Regions from separate parts of the Kribbella sp. NPDC055110 genome, predicted to be linked through region 2. Evidence: riboswitches for the same ligand, from Rfam matches in the RefSeq annotation. Region 2 holds a riboswitch; the other holds the start of a gene.
What was found. Region 2 has a riboswitch for S-adenosylmethionine ahead of thrC (threonine synthase). Riboswitches for the same ligand answer to the same signal wherever they lie in the genome.
Positions count from the first base shown of each region.

Region 1 (6,151 bases), on a different contig from region 2:
AGGCAACCCTGACGTCCGACGACCTGACCGTGGAAATGATTGCTGATGGCAAGCACCTTCCACCGACCCTGCTCCGGCTGGCGCACCGCTGCCTGCGCGGACGGCTGTGTCTGGTCTCGGACTCCACGCCGGGCGCCGGCCTGCCCGACGGCGAGCGCTACCGGATGGGCCGACGCGAGTACGTGGTCGCGGACGGCGTCGGCATGACGCTCGACCGGACGGCGTTCGGAGGCAGTACGACGCTGTTGCCGCAGATGATCCCGATCGCTGTGCAGGCGCTGGGAATCGCACTACCCGAGGCCGTCGCGATGGCGTCGGCCGTCCCGGCCCGCGCCGCCGGTCTCGACGACGTCGGCAGGATCGCGGCCGGCTGCCACGCGGACCTCGCGCTGTTCAACGAAGACCTCACCCTCAAGGCCGTCGCCGTCGGCGGCCACTGGAACGACAACGACTCATCAACTGGAAAGGAACCATCACGGTGAAACAACTCCGGTACGGCGCGCTCGAGGTGTTCGTCGCGGACTCGCCCGACGAGCTCAGCACGGCCGCCGCCGAACACTTCGCTGCCGCCGTCAAGGCGGAGCTCGCGGAGCGGGACGAGATCGCCGTCATTCTGGCGACCGGGAACTCGCAACTGGGTTTCATCAAGGCCGCCCGCGAACGCGACGACATCGACTGGTCCCGGCTGACCGTCCTGCACATGGACGAGTATCTCGGCATGGACGAGAACCACTCGGCCAGCTTCCGCCGGTGGATGCACGAGAACCTGGCCTCGTTCGTGAAGCTCAAGGCTTTCCACGGCGTCGAGGGCGACCATGAGCCGATCGAGGAGGAGCTCGAGCGGTACGGCGAACTGCTCCGCACCCTCGACCCGGCGATCTGCGTGATGGGGATCGGGGAGAACGGCCACCTCGCGTTCAACGACCCGCCCGCCGACTTCGAGACGCGTGAGCTCATCCACCTGGTGACGCTCGACGAGGCCGCCCGTAAGCAGCAGGTCGGTGAGGGCCACTTCCCATCGCTGGCGGAAACTCCGGAACAAGCGCTGTCGCTGACGATCCACGCGCTGCTGCGGCCGCGCACCGTGCTGGTAATCACGCCGGAAGCCCGCAAGGCGCCCGCGGTCGAACGAGCCTTGACCGGCCCGGTGACCCCGGACTGCCCTGCGTCCATCCTGCAGACGACACCGCACGTGCGGCTGTTCCTCGACGACGAGTCGTCGGCACGCCTCGGCAACGACCAGTAGACGGCAACGTTTCGGCTAGGGTTTGCGGTGTCGCTTCGGCGCCGTCGGGAGGGAGAACGGTGAGGGTCACTCTGGCCGACATCGCGAAAGCCTGCGATACGTCCTTGTCGACGGTGTCGCGGGCGTTGTCCGACCCGGACCGGGTGAACCCGCAGACCCGGGAACGGATCCAGCGGGTCGCCCGCGAGATGGGCTACATGACCAACCCGATCGCCCGGGCGCTCGCGGTCGGGCGGACCGGCGTGATCGGACTGATCGTGCCGGACATCGCGAACCCGTTCTTCCCGCCGATCATCAAGGCGGTCCAGGCGCGCGCCGGGCGGAAGAACACCGCGGTCCTGCTGGCCGACACCGACGAGCACGCCAGCGACGAGCTCGAACGGGCCGCCGTCCTGAGCAAGCAGGCCGACGGCCTGATCCTGGTCTCGCCGCGGACGGCGGAGCAGCGGCTGGCCGAGTTCATCGAGCTGTCGCCGGTCGTCTTCGTGAACCGGCAGGTCGAGGGTGCGCCGAGCGTGATCATCGACAATTCCGACGGCATCACCCAGGCCGTTCAGCACCTCACCGCGCTCGGCCATCGCCGGATCTGCTACCTGAACGGACCGCGCCGGTCGTGGTCCAACGAGCGCCGGCGGACCGCGCTGCAGGAGGCGTGCGCGCAGTACGGCGTCGAGCTGGTCGAGTTCGGCCCGTTCGAGCCGCAGGTCCAGGCCGGCGTCCGCGCGGCCGACCTGGTGCAGTCCAGCGGGACGACCGCGGTCATCGCGTACGACGACCTGATCGCGCTCGGCCTGATGGCGAGGCTGGCCGAGCACCGGCTGGTGGTGGGGCGCGACGTGAGCGTGATCGGCATCGACGACAGCCCGATGTCCGATGTCGCCTATCCCACGCTGACATCGATCCATGTGCCCGGCGCCGAGGCGGGCGCCGTCGCCGTGGATCTCCTGCTGGAGCAACTCGACGCCGACGGCGACGACCGGCCCGCCCTGGTGCAGCTGGAGACGCGGTTGATCATCCGCGGGTCGACAGGCCCCGCTCCCACCCGGTAGCCATCTCACGATGTGACCGCCTATCTCATTGAGCGAGATAGGCACTGGCGCCGGCCGTAGCCCGTTCGTTACGGTTCTCGGCAGGTCATGAGTGTCAGCGACAAGCCCCGGCTAGCTGGCCGGCAACCCTCCTCCGCGGTGGGGTGCCCCGGGTGAAGACCAGGCCGTGCGGATACCCCGCTCGGCAAGTGCGGACTTCCCTGGGAGCAGCATCATGTCGATCCTGTCCATTCTCGAGCCGGCCAGTACGACGACTCCGCGGCCGGCGATCGCCCGGCTCGCGACCGGGAGCATCCCCGCCACGGTCGGCTCGGACCTCCTGGTCCCGCTCGCCGACGGCCGGGTCACCGACTACGCGAACTTCGACCACGGTGCGAGCGCGCCGTGTCTGGAGTCCGTCCGGGCCAGTGTCGAGGCCGCGCTGCCGTCGTACGCGTCGGTGCACCGCGGCAACGGGTACGCCTCGCGGATCACCACCCAGTGGTACGAGCGGGCGCGCGCCGAGGTGCACGCCTTCGTCGGCGCCCGTGCGGACGACCAGGTGATCTTCACCCGGCAGACCACCGACGCGCTGAACCTGCTGGCCCGTGCGGTGCCGGCGGACGCGACCGTGATCGTGTTCGAGTCCGAGCACCACGCGGCGCTCCTGCCCTGGCCCAGCGACCGGACTGTGCGGCTCACAGCGCCGTCGAGCCCGGCCGAGGCCGTGACCCGTATCGCCGACGCGCTCCGTCAGGCGCCCGAGGGTCCGCGGCTCGTGGTGATCACCGGCGCGTCCAACGTCACCGGCGAGATCTTCCCGATCGCCGACATCGCCAAGGTGGCCAAGGCGCACGGCGCGCGCGTCTGCCTGGACGCCGCGCAGCTCGCCCCACACCGGCTGGTCGACATCGCCGCGCTCGGCGTCGACTGGGTCGCCCTGTCCGGTCACAAGCTCTACGCGCCGTACGGCGCGGGCGCACTGATCGGCCGCTCCGACTGGCTCGACGCCGCCGACCCGTACCTGCACGGAGGCGGCGCGACCCACGCCGTCACGAGCGACACCGTGGTGTGGACGACCGGTCCGGCCCGCCACGAGGGCGGCTCCCCGAACGTCATCGGCGCGATCGCTCTGGCGAGTGCCTGTGCCGCGATCAGCAAGCACCGCGACGCGATCGAGCAGCACGAGCGCAGCCTGCTGGCCCGTCTGCGCACAGGGCTCGCCCAGATCCCCGGCGTCACGACGTACTCGATCTTCGGCGAGGACGCGGACCGTGTCGGCACGGTCTGCTTCACGGTCGCCGGTCTGACCTCGACCCTGGTGTCCGCGGCGCTGAGCGCGGAGTACGGCATTGGCGTCCGGGACGGCAAGTTCTGCGCGCACCCGCTCGTCGGCCACCTCCTCGCCGGTTCCACCGAGCACGGTACGGCGGTCCGCGCCAGCCTCGGCCTCGGAACTACCCGTGAGCACGTGGACCGGCTCGTCAACGCCGTACGGACGCTGGCCACGAGCGGGACGCGCACGGAGTACGCGGAGAGCGCGCACGGCTGTCAGCCGGCCGACGATCCCCGCGATCTCCAAGCACCCCACATCTGGTGAACCCACGCATCTGGTGAAACGGCCCTCCTACTGCTCAGGAGGTACGAGACCTACATGGTGAGCAGCGAACGCCAGTAGGTCCGCCCACTCCGCCGCGATCATCGCGGCGGGCTTTCCGAAGCCATGGCCGGTGTTGACCTCGACCCGAGTCAAGACCGGCTGCGGACCGGACTGGGCATGCTGCAGCGCCGCGATGAACTTGTGGCTGTGCAACGGAACCACCCGGTCGTCGTGGTCACCTGTGGTCACGAGAGTTGCCGGGTACGCCGTACCGTCGCTGACGCGATGCAGTGGCGAGTACGCCAAGAGGTCCTCGAACTGCTCCGGGTCGTCCGGCAGACCGAAGTCGGAGGCCCACGCCGCTCCCACGGTGAACAGGTGGAACCGCAGCATGTCCAGGACCCCCACACCGGGCAGTGCGACGGCGAAGAGGTCTGGCCGCTGCGTCATGACCGCGCCGACGAGCAGACCGCCGTTGCTGCGACCGTGGATGGCCAGCTGCGCCGGTGTGGTCACGCCGGTGTCCCGCAGGTGTTCACCGACCGCAATGAAGTCGTCGAACACGTTCTGCTTGTTCTTGAGCCGCCCCGCGTCGTGCCACTCGGTCCCGTACTCGCCGCCACCGCGCAGGTTCGTGATCACGAGTACGCCGCCTGCAGCGAGCCACGCCGGCCAGCCGGGGCGGTAGTCGGCCTCGATCGGGATGCGGAACCCGCCGTACCCCCACATGAGCGTCGGACGCGGCGTCTCGAAGTCGAGGTCGGACCGGGTGATCAGGAAGTAGGGCACGTCACGGCCTGGAGCGATCCGGCGTGTGACGGTGACCTGCGGCGAGGTGAATCCACCAGAGCCTCGGACCAGCTCCGGCAACGCGCGTACGTCGCCTGACCCGGTCGAAACGGCGTACGCGAGCGTGGGGTCGGTTGTCGTCGACAGCCCGATGAACAGCTCGTCGTACTCCGGTCCGGCGTTGAGGCCGACCACTCCCCCACCCGATACGTCGACGACACGCTGCCCCGACCCGTCCAACGCGTAGAGCGTCAGCACCGGCTGCGCGTCGACAAGCGTCAACGTGGCCAGGCCGTCCGCCGTACCGCGGACTGCCTGCAGTGTCGACTCGCCCTCCGGGACGAGGTCGGTGAACTCGCCGGCCAGCGTAGAGAGGACCACGCGGCCACGGGACGCGTCCCGGTCGGTCCGCAGTACCAGCTGGTCGCCGGACATCCGTACGAAGGCGATCTCGTCCGCGAACTCGTCGACGACCTTCACCGGCTCACCGAAGCCGTCGGAGGCGATCGGATAGACCCAGAGCCGCGTGCTCGGGTCTGTCCCCTCGGTGATGTGGACTACGAGGTAGCGGTCGTCGTCGGACACCTCAGGCATGAAGAAGTACTGGTCCTTGCCCTGGAAGCTCAGCACCAGCTCGTCCTCGGACTGCGGTGTGCCGACCCTGTGCAGCATCAGCCTCCCACCACCGAGCGACGCCGTCTCGGTCCCCTCGCTGCGCCCGCTGGCCGGGTAGTGCAGATACAGGTACGCCGAACTGTCCGGAAGCCACGTCGCCTCGCTGAACTTGGCTTCCGACACCACATCGTCGACCGGCGCACCAGCCGCGATGTCGAGCAGCCGGAACGTCGTCCAGTCGCTGCCGCTCTCGTTGATGCCGTACGCGAAGTACTTCCCGTCCGGGCTCACGGTGAACGAGCCGAGTGAGTCGGTGCCGTCCTCGGAGAGGGTGTTCGGGTCGATCAGCACGCGACCGCGGGACACCAGCTCGTCGAGCGAATCGGCAACGTAGATCACGTCCTGTGCCTGCGTGCCGTCGTTGCGCCCGACGAAGTACCAGCCCGCCTTCTTGACCGGTACGCCGGCGCGTGGGCGGGCGAGGATCTCGGCCATGGTGGTCTGGAACCAGCCGCGCTCGGAGTACCCGGCCAGCTCGGCCTGCGTGTACTCGTTCTGCCGGTTCACCCAGTCCTGGGTGTCGGCCGAGTCAGGGTCTTCCAGCCAGCGGTAAGGGTCGGTGATCTGGTGCCCGTGCAACGTCTCGACCACATCGTCACGGCGGCTTTCCGGATAGGTCATGCTGACAAACCTAGCTCGTGACGGTCACACTGCGAGCGTGATTAATGACCTGCTGCTGGGTGCCGCTGCAGTGGCCGGTGAGCGGGTGCGTCTCGACGTACTCCAGCGGGTCGTCGACCTACCGCCGAAGGACTTCCTGGACGCCCTGGACGCACTGGTGCGTGCGGGCGTTCTGGTCGTCGCAGCGGACGT
Region 1 covers NZ_JBSGTS010000014.1:152,468-158,618, forward strand. The annotation lists gene ACWF0M_RS22855 (N-acetylglucosamine-6-phosphate deacetylase) at 1-482, shown strand, start outside; gene ACWF0M_RS22860 (6-phosphogluconolactonase) at 479-1,246, shown strand; gene ACWF0M_RS22865 (LacI family DNA-binding transcriptional regulator) at 1,306-2,295, shown strand; SAM riboswitch class IV at 2,379-2,492, shown strand; gene ACWF0M_RS22870 (aminotransferase class V-fold PLP-dependent enzyme) at 2,510-3,874, shown strand; gene ACWF0M_RS22875 (prolyl oligopeptidase family serine peptidase) at 3,902-5,959, opposite strand; gene ACWF0M_RS22880 (LuxR C-terminal-related transcriptional regulator) at 5,997-6,151, shown strand, end outside.
Region 1: another riboswitch for S-adenosylmethionine. It lies ahead of ACWF0M_RS22870 (aminotransferase class V-fold PLP-dependent enzyme); the one in region 2 lies ahead of thrC (threonine synthase).

Region 2 (6,151 bases):
TCCGCTCCGATTGGGGAGTGTTACGGGCTGATTTGGGTGGGTCTGGCTCCCCAAACCGGTTTGGGGAGGGCTGAGGGCTGCCGCGGATTGCTGGCGTACGTCCAACGCCAACTTATGGCGCGAACTTCAGGAGCAGGATCCTAGGGGGTGATGACGGTTACGCCGGCGGGGGTTGCGGTGGTGAGGGCTGCTAGGGCGGTTGGGGTTTGGTCGAGGGTGATGGTGCGGGTGATGAGTTGGTGGGGGTTTAGGTTGCCGGTGGCAACTAGGGCGAGCATTTCGGGGTAGGCGTGGGCGGGCATGCCGTGGCTGCCTAGCCAGGTGAGTTCTTGGCCGATGAGGCGGCCTACGTCGAGGGTGACGCCGGACGGGAGCAGGCCGATCTGGACGTGCCGACCGCGCGGGCGGAGAGCTTGCAGGGCTTGCTGGACGATGTCGTTGGAGCCGAGCGCATCGATGGTGACGTGAGCACCGCCCAGGTCATGGACCTGCGTGACGGTGTCGGCGGACGCGTGGATGGTGTGTACGGCGCCGTGCTCGCGGGCCAGGGTCAGCGCCTCGGGGTTGGTGTCGATGGCGATCACCTCGGCGCCGAGGGCCGACGCGATCATGACCGCTGACAGGCCGACGCCGCCGCAGCCGAAAACCGCCACGCGTTCACCTTCGACGACCTGCCCTACCTGGTGGACAGCGCGGAACGAGGTGGCGAACCGGCAGCCCAGCCCCGCGGCGGTAGCGAAGTCCATGTCGTCGGGCAGTCGCACCAGGTTCACCTCGGCGTACGGCACAGCGACGTACTCGGCGAACGAACCCCAGTAGTTGAACCCAGGCTGCAGCTGATTCGGACAGACCTGCTGGTTCCCCTCCAGGCACTGCTCACACTCACCGCACGCGCAAATGAACGGCGTCGTGACGCGATCCCCGACCGCCCATCCGGAGACTCCGGCCCCGACCGCGGCGATCGTCCCGGCAAGCTCGTGCCCCGGGACATGAGGCAGCACGATGTCGGAGTCGTGCCCCATCCACCCATGCCAGTCGCTACGACACAGCCCGGTGGCCTCAACCTTCAACACCACCGAGCCGTCCGCCACCACAGGCTCCGGCACCTCACGAACCTCAGGCAGTACGCCGTACTCCGACACCACGACCGCTCGCATTCGAGCAGCCTAAGTCAGGCTGAATCAGCCTGATCAGCCGCCCGCGACGGCCGGGATGATCGAGACCTGGCCGCCGTCCTTGATCGTGGTCTGGAGGCCGTCGGCGAACCGTACGTCGTCATCGTCGACGTACACGTTCACGAACCGGCGCAGCTCACCCGAGTCGTCCAGCACGCGTCCCTTGATCCCCGGGTACGACGCGTCGAGCGAGTCGAGTACCTCGGTCAGGGTCGCGCCCTCGGCGGACACCTCGGACACGCCCTGGGTGTAGGGCCGCAGGATGGTCGGGACGCGAACGCTCACACTCACTGCAGGCCTGCCTTCACGAAGGCGTCGTACGACGCGGGGATGGTCACCTTGGGGCCGACCCGGTCGGCCACGGCGTCGAGCGTCTTCAGCCCGTCGCCGGAGTTGATGATGACGGTCTCGGCCTCCGGGTCGAGCTGCCCGGTCGCGATCAGCTTCTTCAGCGTCGCCACGGTCACCCCGCCCGCGGTCTCGGCGAAGATGCCCTCGGTCCGGGCCAGCAACTGGATGCCCTCGATGACCTCTTCGTCGCTGACGTCCTCGATCGCACCCCCGGTACGGCGGGCGACGTCCAGGACGTACGGCCCGTCCGCCGGGTTCCCGATCGCGAGCGACTTCGCGATCGTGTCCGGCTTCACCGGCTTGACCACGTCGTGGCCGTCACGGAACGCCTGCGCAACGGGCGAGCAACCGGTCGCCTGGGCGCCGTAGATCTTGTAGTCGGTGGCGTCGACGAGGCCGAGCTTGCCGAGTTCGGTGAAGCCCTTGTCGATCTTGGTCAGCTGCGAACCGGACGCGACCGGGATCACGACCTGCTGCGGGATCCGCCAGCCGAGCTGCTCGGCGATCTCGAAGGCGAGCGTCTTGGAGCCTTCGGAGTAGTACGGGCGGACGTTCACGTTCACGAACGCCCAGCCCTCCTCCTCGCCGGCGATCTCGGAGGCCAGCTTGTTCACGTCGTCGTAGTTGCCCTCGACGGCGACCAGCGTCCCGCCGTACACGGCAGTGGTGATCACCTTCGGGCGCTCGAGGTCGTGCGGGATGAACACGACCGAGCGGATGCCGGCCCGGGCGGCGGCCGCGGCGACCGCGTTGGCCAGGTTGCCGGTGGAGGGGCAGGCGAAGACCTTCATGCCCAGCTCGCGGGTGGCGCTCAGCGCGGACGCAACCACCCGGTCCTTGAAGGAGTGGGTCGGATTGCCGGAGTCGTCCTTCACCCAGAGCTTCTTGAGCCCGAGCTCCCGGGCCAGGTTCTGTGCGTCGACGAGCCGGGTGTAGCCGGGCTCGGTGTTCGGGAAGCTGGCCACGTCGACGGGGACGGGCAGCAGCGGCTGGTACCGCCAGATGTTCTTGGGTCCGGCCTCGATCTGCTCGCGGGTGATGTTCGGGTACTCGTACCCGACCTCGAGCGGACCGAAGCACTCCATACAGGCGTAGAACGGGCCGAGCGGCGACTTCGCCCCACAGGCGCGACAGCTCAGGTGCGTACCGTTGCCGAAGGCACCTTCACGGATCGTGTGGGTGGCGGCGGTCAGGCTCATGAGTGAGGTTCCCCTCTCATCTTCCCCGCGAACACCGGATCTCGGCGGCGGGACGGATTTGGCACCGTTCCGCCGCGAAGCGCCCCGGGTGGGGGCTCGACGGGGAGGGTTGCCGGGACTTCAACGGGCCGTTTCCCTCAGTCCCTCTGGATGAGCTGCCCCCGAGATTACCCAATCGGGTCCATATTGTGTCATGTGATCCCACCATCCGAGACGCCCGATCTCAGCGCCGGCCCGAACCTCCAGGCCATCACAATCCACCTCCCGACCCACGCCTGAGCGGGCGGGCGAGTTGCCGGCCGCGATTGTGATGGCCTGGGCGTCCGCGTGCGTCGCGCCGACCGGACGCCGGCCACTCACCAACCCCTCCCAACCGGCAGGCAGCCACCGCCACCACGCGTGACATCGGCGTCGCGCGATGGGTTGGTGAGTGGCAGCGGTCCGCTCACAGGCGGTGGGTCGCGCCAGGGTGGCGAGTGGCAGCAGTCCGCTCACAGGCGATGGGTCGCGGGGTGGTTCGGTTACAGGCGGTGGGTGGCGCCGGGGGTGTGGGTTGGGAGGGACTTGCGGGGGCCGTAGCGGGGGTGGCCTATGCCGGCTAGTTCGATCAGGCGCTGGACGCGGAAGCGATGGCCGCGGTACGGCTCGATCAGTTCGGCGCAGCCGTCGTCGTCCAGCTCCTCGCCGATCAGCGCGTACGACACGTTCCGCGACACGTGGTAGTCCGCGAACGAGAACGCGTCCGCGTCCCCGTGAGCCCGCTGCCGTACTTCGGCCGCCGTCCACACCCCGACCCCCGGCAGCGACCGCAGCCGCCGCTCGATCTCGGCCGAATCAGTCAACTCGAGCGTTCGCTCCAAAGCACGAGCCCGAGTCGCCGCCGTGATCACCACCCGCGACCGCCGGCCCTCGACCCCCGCCCGCAGCCATTGCCACGACGGGATCTGCCGCCACTCTTCCGGCGCAGGCGGCACCATCATGACCCGATTGCCCTGCTGATGAGGCCCCGGCGCAGGCTCGCCGTACTCACGCAGCAGCAGCCGCCAAGCGCGGAACGCCTCCTTGCCGGTCACCACCTGCTCGATCCCGGCCGCCGCCATCGCCTCGAACACCGCCCGCGTCCGCGGCACCCGCACATCCGGGAACCGCCGCGCCGCGTCCACCAGCACCCGATGCTCCGGCAGCGGCTCGAACCCGTCCCAGCTGTCCCGCTCCCCCAGCAACTCCGGCACCCCGTCGAGCGCCCATTCCGCCCCCGGCCCCCACGCCTCCGCCTCGACAAACCCGGCGTACGGCGTCAACCGCAACAGCACCGCCCCGTCCGGAGTCCGCGTGGCCCGCCACACAGTCCGCCGCCCCGCATCGAACACATACGCCGGATCCCCGGGCCCCTTCCGCAACCCCCCAATCACCGAATGCGGATCCACCACTCGCCCAGCCCGCCAAACCCGCACCACCGAACTCACCCACCCAGTCTGACCTACCCCACCGACAACCGGGCATGGGACCGGTACGCGATGGTGAACCTCCACGCAGGCAGAACCCACCCTCCGAGGGTGTTTCGGCCCTGGTTTTCGGGGTTCTGCCTGCATGCACGAACAACTCGTGCGGGCCGTGTCCTAAGAATTGAGACATTGGGACATCGGCTCGATACTGAGCGGTATGACCGGCTGGCAGTGGATGAAGCTCGTGGGCAACTTCCTCAACCTGTCGACCCTCGCCGGGGCGGTGGTGGGGGTGTTGGGGCGGGCGACGTTCAGTCGGGGGCCTCGAGGGTTGTTCTTTGCGAACGGGTACAAGCTGGGGTTTCCGGTGGCGGGGGCGTTCACGATCGGGAATGTCGTGCTGAGCAAGCACGAGCGGGCGTACTTCGACAACCCGGCGCTGGTGCGGCACGAGGAGCGGCATTCGTGGCAGTACTTCTGCCTGATCGGCCTGCCGATGCTCCCGCTGTACGTCGTGGCCGTGGTCGTCTCGTTCCTGCTCACGGGTGACCCGGCGTCGCGGAACCTGTTCGAACGGCTCGCCGATCTGAAGGAGGGCGGGTACGTCGAGCGCCCGATCCAGCCGATCGGGAAGACCGTGACGCAGGCGTTCAGCGGGCTGAGATCGCGTCCGAAAGGGCCGTGAGGACGGTCACCACGCCGCTCGGGTCGTCGACGACGATGTCCGCGGCGTCGATCAGCTCGGTCGCGTTCGAGGACCGCGTGGCGAGCAGTACGGCGCGGAGTCCGGTGTCGCGTTGTGCCTGGATCGCCCGGTACGCCGCCAGGTCGCCCAGGTCGTCACCGGCGTACAGGATCGACCGCGCGCCGGTCGACTCGATCAGGCTGCGGAGTGCGACGCCCTTGTCGATGCCGGGCGGCCGCAGTTCGAGCACGAGGTTGCCCGGCTCCAGCCGCAGCCCGGTCTCCTGAGCCAGCGCGGTCAAGGGCGCCCGCAGCAGTTCGAGGGACCCGGCCGGATCGTCCAGCCGGCGGGTGTGCACGGCCAGCGAGCTGTCCTTGTCCTCCACGAACGCATCCGGTACGCCGACCTCGCGCAGCAGCCCCGGCAACCGGTCCCGTGCCGTCGCGACACCAGCCGGCACCGGCTGGCTCGTCACCTTGCCGGTCGCGGCGTCCCACCGCTCCAGCCCGTAGTGCCCGAGTACGACGAGGTGCCCGAGGCCCGGGTGACCGCTCACCCCGGACAGCTCGGTGGCGACCAGTGCGGGCCGGCCGGTGACGATCGCGACCTGGTTCACGGACCGGGCGAGCCGGGCCAGCGCGTCCAGGGCGCCTTCGACCGGACGGGACCGCGCCGGGTCCTCGACGAGCGGCGAGAGTACGCCGTCGAAGTCGGACGAGATCACCGCGGTCGACGGGTCCGAGACGATGGCTTCCCAGCCTTCTCGTCCCGCATCGGTCTGGATGACCGGAGTGCTCATCCACGTCCTCGCTTCGCTCCGGGCGCGGATGAGGCACGAGGCACGCTGTGTTTGATTGTTCGCTCGCTGCGCTCGCTCATGCGGTGTAGTCCGAGGTGAGGATCACGGTCAGGCGATCCTTCTTCATGTTGTCCAGTGCGCCCTTGGACCGGCCGATGCCGAGGTCGTGGGCGAGCTGGTTGGCGGCGTCGAGCATGCCCGGCGGGTAGTACACCGTGCTCTCGGCGACCTTGCCGTGCCAGTTGTCCGGCGACCCGGACACGGTCCAGCCGGCCTGCCGGGCGCGGCTCGCGACGGTGTCGGCGAGGCCCTTGCGCGGGGTGTTGTTGTAGACCTCGATCGCTGGCTTCTCCTCAGCGGGGATCGTCACCGGCTGGGTCGGCTGCGTGGTCTGAGGCGGCTGGGAGGTCGGCGCGGTCGACGGCGGCTGGCTGCTGGGCACGGGCGGCGGCGCGCTGGTCGCCTCGGTCGTCGGCTTGGTCGACGGTCTCGGCACG
Region 2 covers NZ_JBSGTS010000040.1:12,921-19,071, forward strand. The annotation lists gene ACWF0M_RS35695 (zinc-dependent alcohol dehydrogenase family protein) at 141-1,157, opposite strand; gene ACWF0M_RS35700 (ubiquitin-like small modifier protein 1) at 1,191-1,466, opposite strand; gene thrC (threonine synthase) at 1,463-2,725, opposite strand; SAM riboswitch class I at 2,739-2,882, opposite strand; gene ACWF0M_RS35710 (DNA-3-methyladenine glycosylase family protein) at 3,247-4,095, opposite strand; gene ACWF0M_RS35715 (hypothetical protein) at 4,388-4,855, shown strand; gene otsB (trehalose-phosphatase) at 4,821-5,654, opposite strand; gene ACWF0M_RS35725 (LytR C-terminal domain-containing protein) at 5,731-6,151, opposite strand, start outside.